DNA from 3 places in the Sphingomonas sp. F9_3S_D5_B_2 genome. Region 2 is predicted to be linked to each of the others. Evidence: predicted binding sites of a transcription regulator. Region 2 holds the regulator's gene; each other region holds the start of a gene.
The links. The regulator LexA, encoded in region 2, represses DNA repair genes until DNA is damaged. The targets are predictions, from matches to a motif close to GTTCCNCNCTTGTTCT.

Region 1 (3,370 bases), on a different contig from region 2:
ATAGCGGGCGAGAGCCGCAGATCGCCTTCAATGGTGCTGCCGACCGGATCGAAAAACAGCTTCGCCGTTATACGAGGCGACTGAAGGACCATAAGGCCGACGAGACTGCCGCCTATGTCGAGAACGCCGCCTACACCGTCTTCTCGGGCGGACCGGACACCAGCGAGGACGACGTCGCCGATGCCCCCACCATCGTGGCCGAGACGCGCGTCGACATACCGGACTCAAGCGTCTCGGACGCGGTGATGCTCATGGACCTGCGCAACACCGGCGCCCTGATGTTCAGGAATTCGGCGACTGGCGAGTTCAACATGATTTATCGCCGCGAAGACGGGAACATCGGTTGGGTTGAGCCGCACACCGACTGACACCATCAATTTCAGCGGTCCGTGCTCGAGGGCTCGCCAAGCAAGAGTGCATTTCAATGCAACTGTCCGAATTCCTCGACTTCGACGCAATTAATACCAGGCTTTCCGGCAACAAGCGGTCGCTGCTGCAGCAGCTGTCGAACATTGCCGGTCAGCGGCTCGGTATCGATTCGGCGGAGATCCTGGCCAGCCTCAGCGAGCGCGAGCAGCTCGGCTCGACAGGCTTCGGCCAGGGCGTCGCTATTCCGCACGGTAAGATCGAGGCGCTCGGCAGGATTTATGGACTGTTTGCGCGCCTTGCGGAGCCGATCGATTACAAGGCGATCGACGGCCGGCCGGTGGACCTTGTCTTCCTCCTCCTCTCGCCGACTAACGCCGGCGCCGAGCACCTGAAGGCGCTAGCTGCGGTCAGTCGGGTGACTCGCAACGTTCCGACGCTGGAGAAAATGCGCGGCGCCGACAGCCGGGACGCCCTCGCCGCGGTGCTGATGGGGGCGGATGAGCGCGACGCCGCCTGAAGGAGGATGAGCGACGGCCGCCTCGCCGCGGAGCTCGAAGCGACCGGCCTGCTGAGGCGCGTCCAGGCCCAAGGAGACTTTGCAACTCTCTTGCGCAAGGGCGACCCGCACAGCGGAGCGCTGCTACTTCTGATCACCAGCCGAGGCGCCCATTTCGGGTGTCTGGAACGCGTGCTCAACCTCGACGGTCGCTACGCCTGGCAGCGCTGTGGACCGCCCGAATCGGCAAGTTCCGCCGACGTTAGGGATTTCCTCGCGCGACGAACTCGGTTCGACCCAGATTTGTGGGCGATCGAACTGGACATCGCGGCACCCGAACGGTTCATCGCTGAAACGACCGCTTCGGGTTGACCATCCGGTTCGTCGCGGTGAAACCCTGCTCAACAACAAGAGCGGGGGGCATTCTCCGACCGGAAAGAACCGGCGGGATGCCACGCGAGACGGGGAATCACTAAAAGGGGCCAAGCGGGAAGCACTCCGCTTATCTATTCTGCCTTATAATAGTGTGATTCACCGCACGTTTTGCGGTTTTCATGTTCGTATCTATTCGATCGTCGGTACTTCTTTGCCTTGCCTTGTGCGCGAGTTCTGTAACTCCCGCTATTGCCGGAGAGGCCAGCGAGCCAACCGTGGCAGCAACGCAGGCGATCATGCCGCAGGTTGCCACTCCAGAAGTTCTCGACATCGACGGCAAGCCCACCCTTTCGGGCGGCGACACCGAGACCATCTCTCCAGTTCAAGACGCTGCTCCCGTCGCAACTCCTGCGGTTGCTCCAGCCGGCGATCTCTCCGAGGTCGTTGCGCAGCTGCGCGATGCAGATGCCGGTAGTCACGAGCTCGAATGCCTCGCCACCGGCGTTTATTTCGAAGCGAAGAGCGAGCCGCTCGCCGGCCAGTTGGCGGTAGGCAAGGTCATCGCCAATCGCGCTGCCTCGGGCGGCCGCTTCCCGCCGTCTTACTGCGGCGTCCTGTTCCAGCGCGGGCAGTTCTCGTTCATCCACGGACGCGCCCTCCCGTCGGTCTCGCACTCGAGCCGCCAGTGGCAGACTGCCGTGGCGATCGCCAAGATCGTCGACGGCCACCTGAAGGAGTCCGCGGTCGGCAATGCCCTGTTCTTCCACGCGCGTTACGTCTCGCCCAGCTGGCGCCTGAAGCGCGTCGCCGCGATCGGCAACCACATCTTCTATCGCTAATCGGAAGCGGCGGGGCGAGCGGGACTGCTGAACGGCAGTCCCGCTCACTTCTATAATACTAGTGCATTGGCGGTGTTCTCCGGATGTTCTATCGAGCGCCGGTGGCCACACAGCTTGATTCTTCCTGCTTCCGCGATGCACCGCCGATCGCCGCGGAGGTCGCACGCGGAGTCACGCGCCTGCTGTGCCGACATGACCTGTTCGCGATTTGCGAAGTGCCACTCCCGAACGGCCGCCGCGCCGACATCATGGCGATCGATCCCAAGGGCGGGCTGACGATCGTCGAGATAAAGGTGGCGAAGTCCGACCTCGTCGGAGACTGCAAGTGGCGCGACTACCTCGAATATTGCGATCGCTTCTACTGGGCAGTGCCACCGAGCCTGGCAGCGATCCTGGACGAAGAGCGCTACCTGCCGGGCGAGGCGGGGCTCATCGTCGCCGACCGCTACGATGCCGCCATCGCCCGCAATGCAGCGCACCGGCCGCTGGCAGCCGCTCGCCGGAAGGCCGAGGTGCTTCACTTTGCGCGCAGGGCTGCACGGCGTCTTGCCGCCCAGATTGACCCCACGCTGGGCGAGGGCCGCTAGGCGCCTGCCTTCGGCTTCTTCTGCTCGATCATTTGCAGGATCTCGCGCGAGCGGTTGTCCCGCTTCGCATAGTCGCGGGCCGAGAAACCGGCGACTGAATCTGTCCGGTCCGGGTTGGCGCCTTGATTGAGTAAGACCTTGGCGATCCGCGGCTCGCGTAGCTGCACCGCGATGATCAGTGGAGTCTCGCCGCGCCGGTTTGCCGTGTCGACCTTGGCGCCAGCGCTGATCAGCCACTCGACGGCTTCCGCATAGCCCGACTTGGCAGCCGCGATCAGAGGCGTGTCGCCGTCCTGGCCGGCGAGATTCGGGTCGGCGCCCCCGTTGATCAGGAAGGCAGTAAACGCCTCGTCGTTGTTGCTGATGGCCGCGATCAGGGCGGTGTCGCCTTTCGCACCCTTGGCGTCGACGATCCGGCGTCCGACGGACTGATACAATTGCATGGCCTTCCCGGTATCGCGGCTGCGCACTGCGCTGACGAAGTCGGATCCCTTGGTGCCGTTGTCCTGAGCGACGGAGGCCGTGGTCGATGCCGCGAAGCACAGGCCCGCCAATGCCAATTTCATAAACTTCATGGACTTAGCCCCACCGGTACGCGCTTGATCGGCGTTGGATAGCAGAGCAAGGGTGGCCTTGTCATGAACGCTGCCGGTCCGCGCTTCTGGGAAAAACCGCTTGCCGCGTTGAACAGCGGCGAGTGGGAA
Region 2 (3,370 bases):
GAACCCGACGGCAACCTATGCGGACATAGCCGGCGACTTCGACCTCATGCTCGACCAGCTCATCGACCAGAAGGCGCTCGTGGCCTTCGCCGACAAGGCTGGCTTTCCGATTTCCAAGCGGCTCGTGGACGCAGAGATCAGCCAGATTCCTGGCGTGCGGGGGTTGAACGGCAAACCAAGTGTCGAGGGCTACCAGGCATTCCTGGCGCGGAGCCGCCTGAACGACCGCGACGTGCGCGAAATCCTGGGTGCGCAGGTCGCGGCCCGGAACCTGATCGTGCCACTCGCCGCCGAGGCCCGCGTCCCCGTTGGCGTCGCGACGCAATATGCAGCAGTGCTGATGGAAGCGCGCGAGGGTCAGGCTGCAGTGCTTCCAGTCACGCTCTTCGCCCAGGGGCTGAAGCCGGGCGACGCGGACATCCAGCGCTTCTACGCGGCCAACCGCAACCGCTACATGGTTCCCGAACAGCGCTCCCTGCGCTTTGCCCTGATCACTCCGGGTCAGCTCGGATCGATTACGGCCACCGACGACGAGATTGCCAAATACTACCAGGCCAACCAGGCGACTTACGCGGCAAAGGACACCCGCACGCTGAGCCAGGCAGTCGTGCCGGACCAGAAGACCGCGCAGGCAATCGCCGACCGTGCCAAGGCCGGTGCGACCATCGCGGCTGCCGCGGCCCCGGCGGGCAGCAATGCCGCCGTCACCACCGTGACCGAGCAGACCCGCCAGGCGTATGCGTCGATCGCGGGCGAGCGCGCCGCACAAGCTGCCTTCTCCGCCGCGACAGGCGCCATCGTGGGCCCGGTTCAGTCCGACTTCGGCTGGGTGGTCGCAAAGGTCGATTCGGTGAAGCTGATCGGCGGAAAGAGCCTCGAGCAGGCGCGCTCCGAGATTGCGGCGAAGCTGACCGCCGACAAGCGCAAGAGCACGATCGAGAACCTGTTTGACAAGGCGCAGAACGCGCTCGACGGCGGCAGCAACTTCACCGAGGTCGCGACACAACTGAAGCTCCCCGTGACCACGACCCCGCTCGTCACTGCGCAGGGCACCTCGCGCAACGATCCCAACTTCAAGCTCGGCCCGAACCTGGCGCCAGCCGTGAAGTCGGGTTTCGAGATTGCGCCGAATGACGAGCCGGAGATCGCGACTCTTCCGAATGACGGCGGCTACGCGATCGTCTCTCCGGACCAGATCGTCCCCGCAGCACCCGCGCCGCTCGCGAGCATCAAGGACCGGGTGGCCAACGACTGGATCCAGACGGAAGCGCTAATCCGCGCCCGCAAGGCAGCGGACCAGATCGCGGCGAAGGCCTCGGCCGGCATGTCGCTGGCCGATGCCGTCAAGCAGAGCGGAGTGAACGCACCCATTCAGCCGCTTTCCGCGCGCCGCATCCAGATCGCCCAGAGCAGCCAGCCCGTGCCGCCGCCCGTGCGGGTCCTGTTCTCGCTCACGCAGGGCAAGAGCCGCGCCGTTCCGGACCAGCAGGGGCGTGGCTTCTTCGTCGTCAAGGTCAACAAGATCGTACCCGGCAACGCGCTTTCGCAACCCGCAATAATCGGCAGCATGACGCATGAGCTGCAGCGCGCAACCGAAGACGATTATGCACGTCAGTTCCTCGCTGCCATCCGTGCCGAGCTGAAGGTGCAGCGCAACGAGAGCGCCATCGCGGACGTGAAGCGGCGCTTGGCGACAACGGCGAGTTAAACACCCGGGCGCAGGCGACTTGACGGCCAATGTCATGTTGCCTACACGTTCTCCGTTCGTTCCATAACGGAACGGGGGAGTAACGCCACATGCTCACCGCCAAGCAGCGCGAGTTGCTGATGTTCATTCGCGAACGTCTCGACGACAACGGCGTTTCGCCGAGCTTCGACGAGATGCGCGAGGCGCTTGACCTCAAGTCGAAGTCCGGGGTGCACCGGCTCATTTCAGCGCTTGAGGAACGTGGGTTCATCCGCCGCCTCCCGAATCGCGCCCGGGCGCTGGAGGTGGTCAAGATTCCGGAGACCGTGGCCACAAACACGCCGGCGCCACCGCCTGCCCAGCTTCGCCCTGCACTTCCCGCGGCAGCGAACGACACGCTCGAAATCCCGATGCATGGCCGGATCGCGGCCGGAACCCCGATCGAGGCACTGCAGGGCACGGAATCCTTCTCTGTTCCGGCGGCGCTGCTCGGTCCGGGCGAACATTACGCGCTCGAAGTCTCCGGCGACTCCATGGTCGACGAAGGGATCCTCGACGGCGACTTCGCATTGATCCGCAAGGTGGATACGGCCCGCGAAGGGGAGATCGTGGTCGCGCTCATCAACAACGAGGAAGCGACGCTCAAGACGTTCCGGCGTGAGGGCAATATGATCCGCCTCGATCCCGCCAACCGGAATTACGAAGCCCAGCGCTACCGCCCCGAGCAGGTCAGCATCCAGGGCCGCCTCGCCGGCCTGATCCGCCGGTACTGAGCCCCGCAATGGCTGGACCGCGCATCGACTATGTGGAACTGCCGAGCGCAACCGCGCACGAAGTCACGGGCGCATTCTACGCCAAGGCGTTCGGCTGGGAGTTCACGAACTACGGGCCAGACTATTCGGCAACGACGACGGGCGATGTCGATGTCGGCCTCAACGGACAACCTGACGAGGCGCTTGCAGCCCCCCTGCCCGTCGTTCGCGTGCAGGACCTGGAGGCTGCATTCGACGCCGTCGTGAAGGCCGGCGGCACCATCGCCAAACCGATCTTCTCGTTCCCGGGCGGCCGCCGATTCCAGTTCATCGATCCGGCGGGCAGCGAGCTTGCCGTCTGGAGCGAGACCTAGGCCTACTCCGCCGTCGTCGGGTCGATAACGCTCCGAACCTGCGAGATGCTGTTGGCCGGGAAGCCGCCACGCTCGGCGTGGTCGCGGATCATCTGCTCGTTAGGGGCTCGGTAGATGCAGTAGATTTTGTCGTCGGTGACGTACGAGTGGACCCACTGGATCTCGGGTCCAAGGTCACGCAGGACCGAACAGCTGGTCTGTGACGCACCCTGGAGGTCGCTGGGACCTAACGAACCGACACCCGGCATTTCACGCTCGATCACATATTGCGGCATGTTGACCTCCCCTGTTGGAGGCGGTCCTCATACGCCATTCCGGAGCGATCGTCAGTAGCGCCAGGGGTGCTGCTCCACGCGCTCGGCGACGGTCTCGACGTGCGGCGAGGAGCCGAGGTAGAGGGCGACGCCGCCGCTTTGGCGGAGCGACGTTCTGTCGAGCTTGAGCCAGCCCGGTGCGCAGCCGCGGGGCAGCCGCCGGTCCGAGACGACGATGTCCGCCGCTTTGCAGGCGCCGGTGAGCGTCTGCCACCCGATCCGCGTCGATGAACGGGTCGCCAG
Region 3 (3,370 bases), on a different contig from region 2:
GGTTTCCTGTTCGCAACGCCGCTCACTGCCGTGATCTCGACCGTCGTGCTGATCGCCGGGCTCTATCTGTACATGACCCGCAACTTGCCGCGCGAGGACAAGTCCCGAGTGCTTGCGCTTTTCATCCTGATTCCGGTGATGGCCATTTCGCTCCTGACCAACCAGGAGATTTTCAACGCCTATCTCGTCTGGGGCGATCAGCAGTTCAACCTGACGTTCATGAGCTACACGATGCCGAGCTCATGGCTGATCACCCTCGACGCGACCTTGAGCTTCTCCATGCTCGTCGCGGTCGCCGCGTTCTGGAAATGGTGGAGCCTCAACCATCGCGAGCCTGACGAGATCAGCAAGATGATCATCGGCAGTCTGTTCACGGTCGCCGGCGGCGCTTGCCTGTTCATGGCAGCGCTGACCCAGCCGGAGGGTGCCAAGATCGGACTGTTCTGGCCCTTCATGTTCCACCTGCTGAACAGCATCGGCTTCGCGCACATCCTGCCGATCAGCCTGGCGCTGTTCACGAAGATCGCGCCCAAGCAGATCACCGCGACGGTGATCGGGCTCTACTATCTGTCGTTCTTCGCAGCGAACAAGATGGTCGGCTATGTCGGTGGCCTCTACTCGAGCCTGCCGACGACCACCTTCTGGCTGATCCACATTGCCAGTGCCGGCGTCGGGCTGGTCGCATTCGTGCTGTTCAAGCTGCTGCTCGGGCAGCGAATGGAAGGGAGCCCACAGGAGCAAGCGGAAGCGCTCAGCTGACCGTGCGCGCCGAACCGAAATATGAGGGCAAGTTCCAGTGGCTGGCGAGGCTCGGCTTCCTTGTCCGCGGGGCGCTCTACATCGTTATCGGAGTGCTGGTCCTCGGCACGGGCCGGACGGAGGACCTCACCGGCGCACTGGAATACCTGAACCGCGGCTTCGGGCGCGGCCTGCTGATTGTGATGATCGTCGGAATGACAGGCTATGGACTGTGGCGGCTTGCGGACGCAGCGTTCGGGATGGACAGCGGCACCGACGGCGGAAAGGCGTGGCGCCGCCGGATCGCCGCCGGTGGCAGCGGCGCGATCTATTCGTACCTCGCTTACAAGGCGGCGCGCCTCATCACCGACGGGCATGAAGCGAAGGGGGGAGCACAAGACAATGCAGCGACTGCGCTGCACTTGCCGCACGGCCAGCTGGTCCTCGCAGTGGCAGCCGCCGTGCTTGCCGGCGCGGGGCTCGTGCAGCTGTACAAAGTCGGCACCTGCTCATTCCTGCGTCACCTTGACGAGCGGGCGCGCCAAGGGTGGGCAAAATGGCTGGGCCGCGCTGGCTATGCAGCGCGTGGGGTCACATTCCTTACTGTCGGGTTCCTGCTCGCCCGTGCAGCCCTCGACGGCAACCCGGCGGAAGCTGGCGGACTCGAGCAGGCCCTGGACGCGCTGCACGGGCCACTCGAATATGCGGTGGCAGCCGGCTTGATGCTGTTCGGCGTCTACAGCCTCGTCGAAGCACGTTACCGGTCGATTCACCGGCCGCCAACCGAGAACATCGAAAGCAAGCTGCGCGAGAGCCTTCCTACAGGCTGATCTCGGCCACCTTCTCCTTCATGCCGGTCTCCGGCTTCCGGCCGAACAGCTTATTGACGGCGGGCTTCAGGAAGCCTTCCACATCGCTGATCCAGATCTTCGCATCCTCGACATCGAATCGGACGAGCGCCATCTTGGAGTCGTCCTTGCCCTCGTACCATTCGGCAACCATCGGCGACCACAGCCGGTCGATGGTGGCCCGGTCGTTCTGAATTTGCAGCGTCCCGCGCAGGCTGGCGAACACGTCGTGACCCTTGGCGGAGTATGACCCGATCGCGCGATTGGACTGGCCCAGCGCGTGGGTGAGGTCATGGTCCTTGGCGGTGAAGATCCACAGCACGCCTGCTTCGCGGTCCTGGTCTTCGAAGTTCACCGTCATCGGCTGGGTCGCGCCGTCGCGCGTGCCTTCGACGCCAAGCATGATGAACGGGCTGTGCTTCAGCGCCTTCCAGAACGTCTCTTCGATTTCGCGGTCATCGGCCATCGGGAATCTCCTAATTGTCCGCCAAACCAACCGCCGTCAGCGCCCCACGTTCCGTGCTACGGCCTTTCGGTCAGGTCGGTCAGCCGCGTCAGCTAAGCTATTGTCTTGCAAGTGACCAGTGCGGAACATAGATAGAACGCGTGGCCCAGCTCGACGTCCAGGCAAAGCTCGCGATCCTTGCTGACGCGGCCAAATATGACGCGTCCTGCGCGTCGTCGGGGACGAGCAAGCGCGACAGCCGCGGGGGCAAGGGTGTCGGCTCCAGCGAAGGCATGGGCATTTGCCACGCTTATGCGCCAGACGGCCGCTGCATTTCGCTCCTGAAGATCCTGCTGACCAACAGCTGCATCTTCGATTGTGCCTATTGCATCAACCGCAAGAGCTCGAACGTCCGCCGGGCGCGGTTCACGGCGGAGGAGGTCGTCCGCCTCACGCTCGCCTTCTACAAGCGCAACTACATCGAGGGGCTGTTCCTGTCGTCCGGGATCATCCGTTCCTCGAACTACACGATGGAGCAACTGGTCGAGGTGGCCCGGAGCTTACGCGAGGACCACGACTTCCGGGGTTACATCCATCTCAAAACGATTCCGGACGCCGACCCGGAGTTGGTCCGTCAGGCGGGGCTGCTTGCCGACCGGGTGTCAATCAACGTCGAGCTTCCGACCGAAGCTGGCCTCACATCATTGGCACCCGAGAAGAACGCCGGTCAGATCGAAGGCGCGATGAACGACATGAAGGCGTCGATCGCCGAGGCCGGGGACGCCGCAAAGCGCTTCAAGTCGGCCCCTCGGTTCGCACCCGCAGGCCAGTCGACGCAGATGATCGTCGGCGCGGACGCAGCGAGCGACGCGGACATCGTCGGCAAGGCGAGCACGCTCTACGATCGCTTCGGCCTGCGTCGCGTCTACTACTCGGCGTTCAGCCCGATCCCTGATCCAAGCGCCGTCCTCCCGCTCAAGCGACCGCCGCTGATGCGCGAGCACCGACTGTACCAATCCGATTGGCTGATGCGCTTTTACGGCTTCGCACCGAAAGAGGTGCAAAGCGCCGCTGACGAGGCGGGCATGCTGCCCCTCGACATCGACCCGAAGCTCGCCTGGGCGCTGAAGTTTCGCGACAACTTCCCTGTCGATGTGAACCGCGCGCCACGCGAGATGCTTCTGCGCGTCCCCGGTCTGGGCGTCAAAGCGGTCGACCGCATCGTCGCGTCCCGGAGTTGGCGCAAGCTGCGGCTCGACGACGTCGCACGCCTGACCGTCTCCATCACCAAGCTGCGCCCGTTCATCACGACTGCGGACTGGCGTCCGACCCTGCTAAC

Region 1: the regulator LexA is predicted to act here: its motif matches at 2,154-2,169, upstream of ACUXST_RS09135 (MmcB family DNA repair protein).
Region 3: the regulator LexA is predicted to act here: its motif matches at 2,175-2,190, upstream of ACUXST_RS10555 (putative DNA modification/repair radical SAM protein).

The regions. Positions count from the first base shown of each region.
Region 1 is NZ_JBSZFB010000003.1:116,145-119,514, forward strand. Features, by position in the region: gene hpf (ribosome hibernation-promoting factor, HPF/YfiA family) at 1-368, shown strand, start outside; gene ACUXST_RS09120 (PTS sugar transporter subunit IIA) at 425-886, shown strand; gene ACUXST_RS09125 (DUF1491 family protein) at 893-1,237, shown strand; gene ACUXST_RS09130 (cell wall hydrolase) at 1,516-2,079, shown strand; gene ACUXST_RS09135 (MmcB family DNA repair protein) at 2,181-2,666, shown strand; gene ACUXST_RS09140 (ankyrin repeat domain-containing protein) at 2,663-3,241, opposite strand; gene ACUXST_RS09145 (YcgN family cysteine cluster protein) at 3,305-3,370, shown strand, end outside.
Region 2 is NZ_JBSZFB010000001.1:897,694-901,063, forward strand. Features, by position in the region: gene ACUXST_RS04340 (peptidyl-prolyl cis-trans isomerase) at 1-1,708, shown strand, start outside; gene lexA (transcriptional repressor LexA) at 1,798-2,460, shown strand; gene ACUXST_RS04350 (VOC family protein) at 2,469-2,813, shown strand; gene ACUXST_RS04355 (DUF4242 domain-containing protein) at 2,816-3,088, opposite strand; gene ACUXST_RS04360 (ComEC/Rec2 family competence protein) at 3,140-3,370, opposite strand, start outside.
Region 3 is NZ_JBSZFB010000003.1:385,178-388,547, reverse strand. Features, by position in the region: gene ACUXST_RS10570 (peptide MFS transporter) at 1-759, shown strand, start outside; gene ACUXST_RS10565 (DUF1206 domain-containing protein) at 762-1,568, shown strand; gene ACUXST_RS10560 (pyridoxamine 5'-phosphate oxidase family protein) at 1,558-2,052, opposite strand; gene ACUXST_RS10555 (putative DNA modification/repair radical SAM protein) at 2,193-3,370, shown strand, end outside.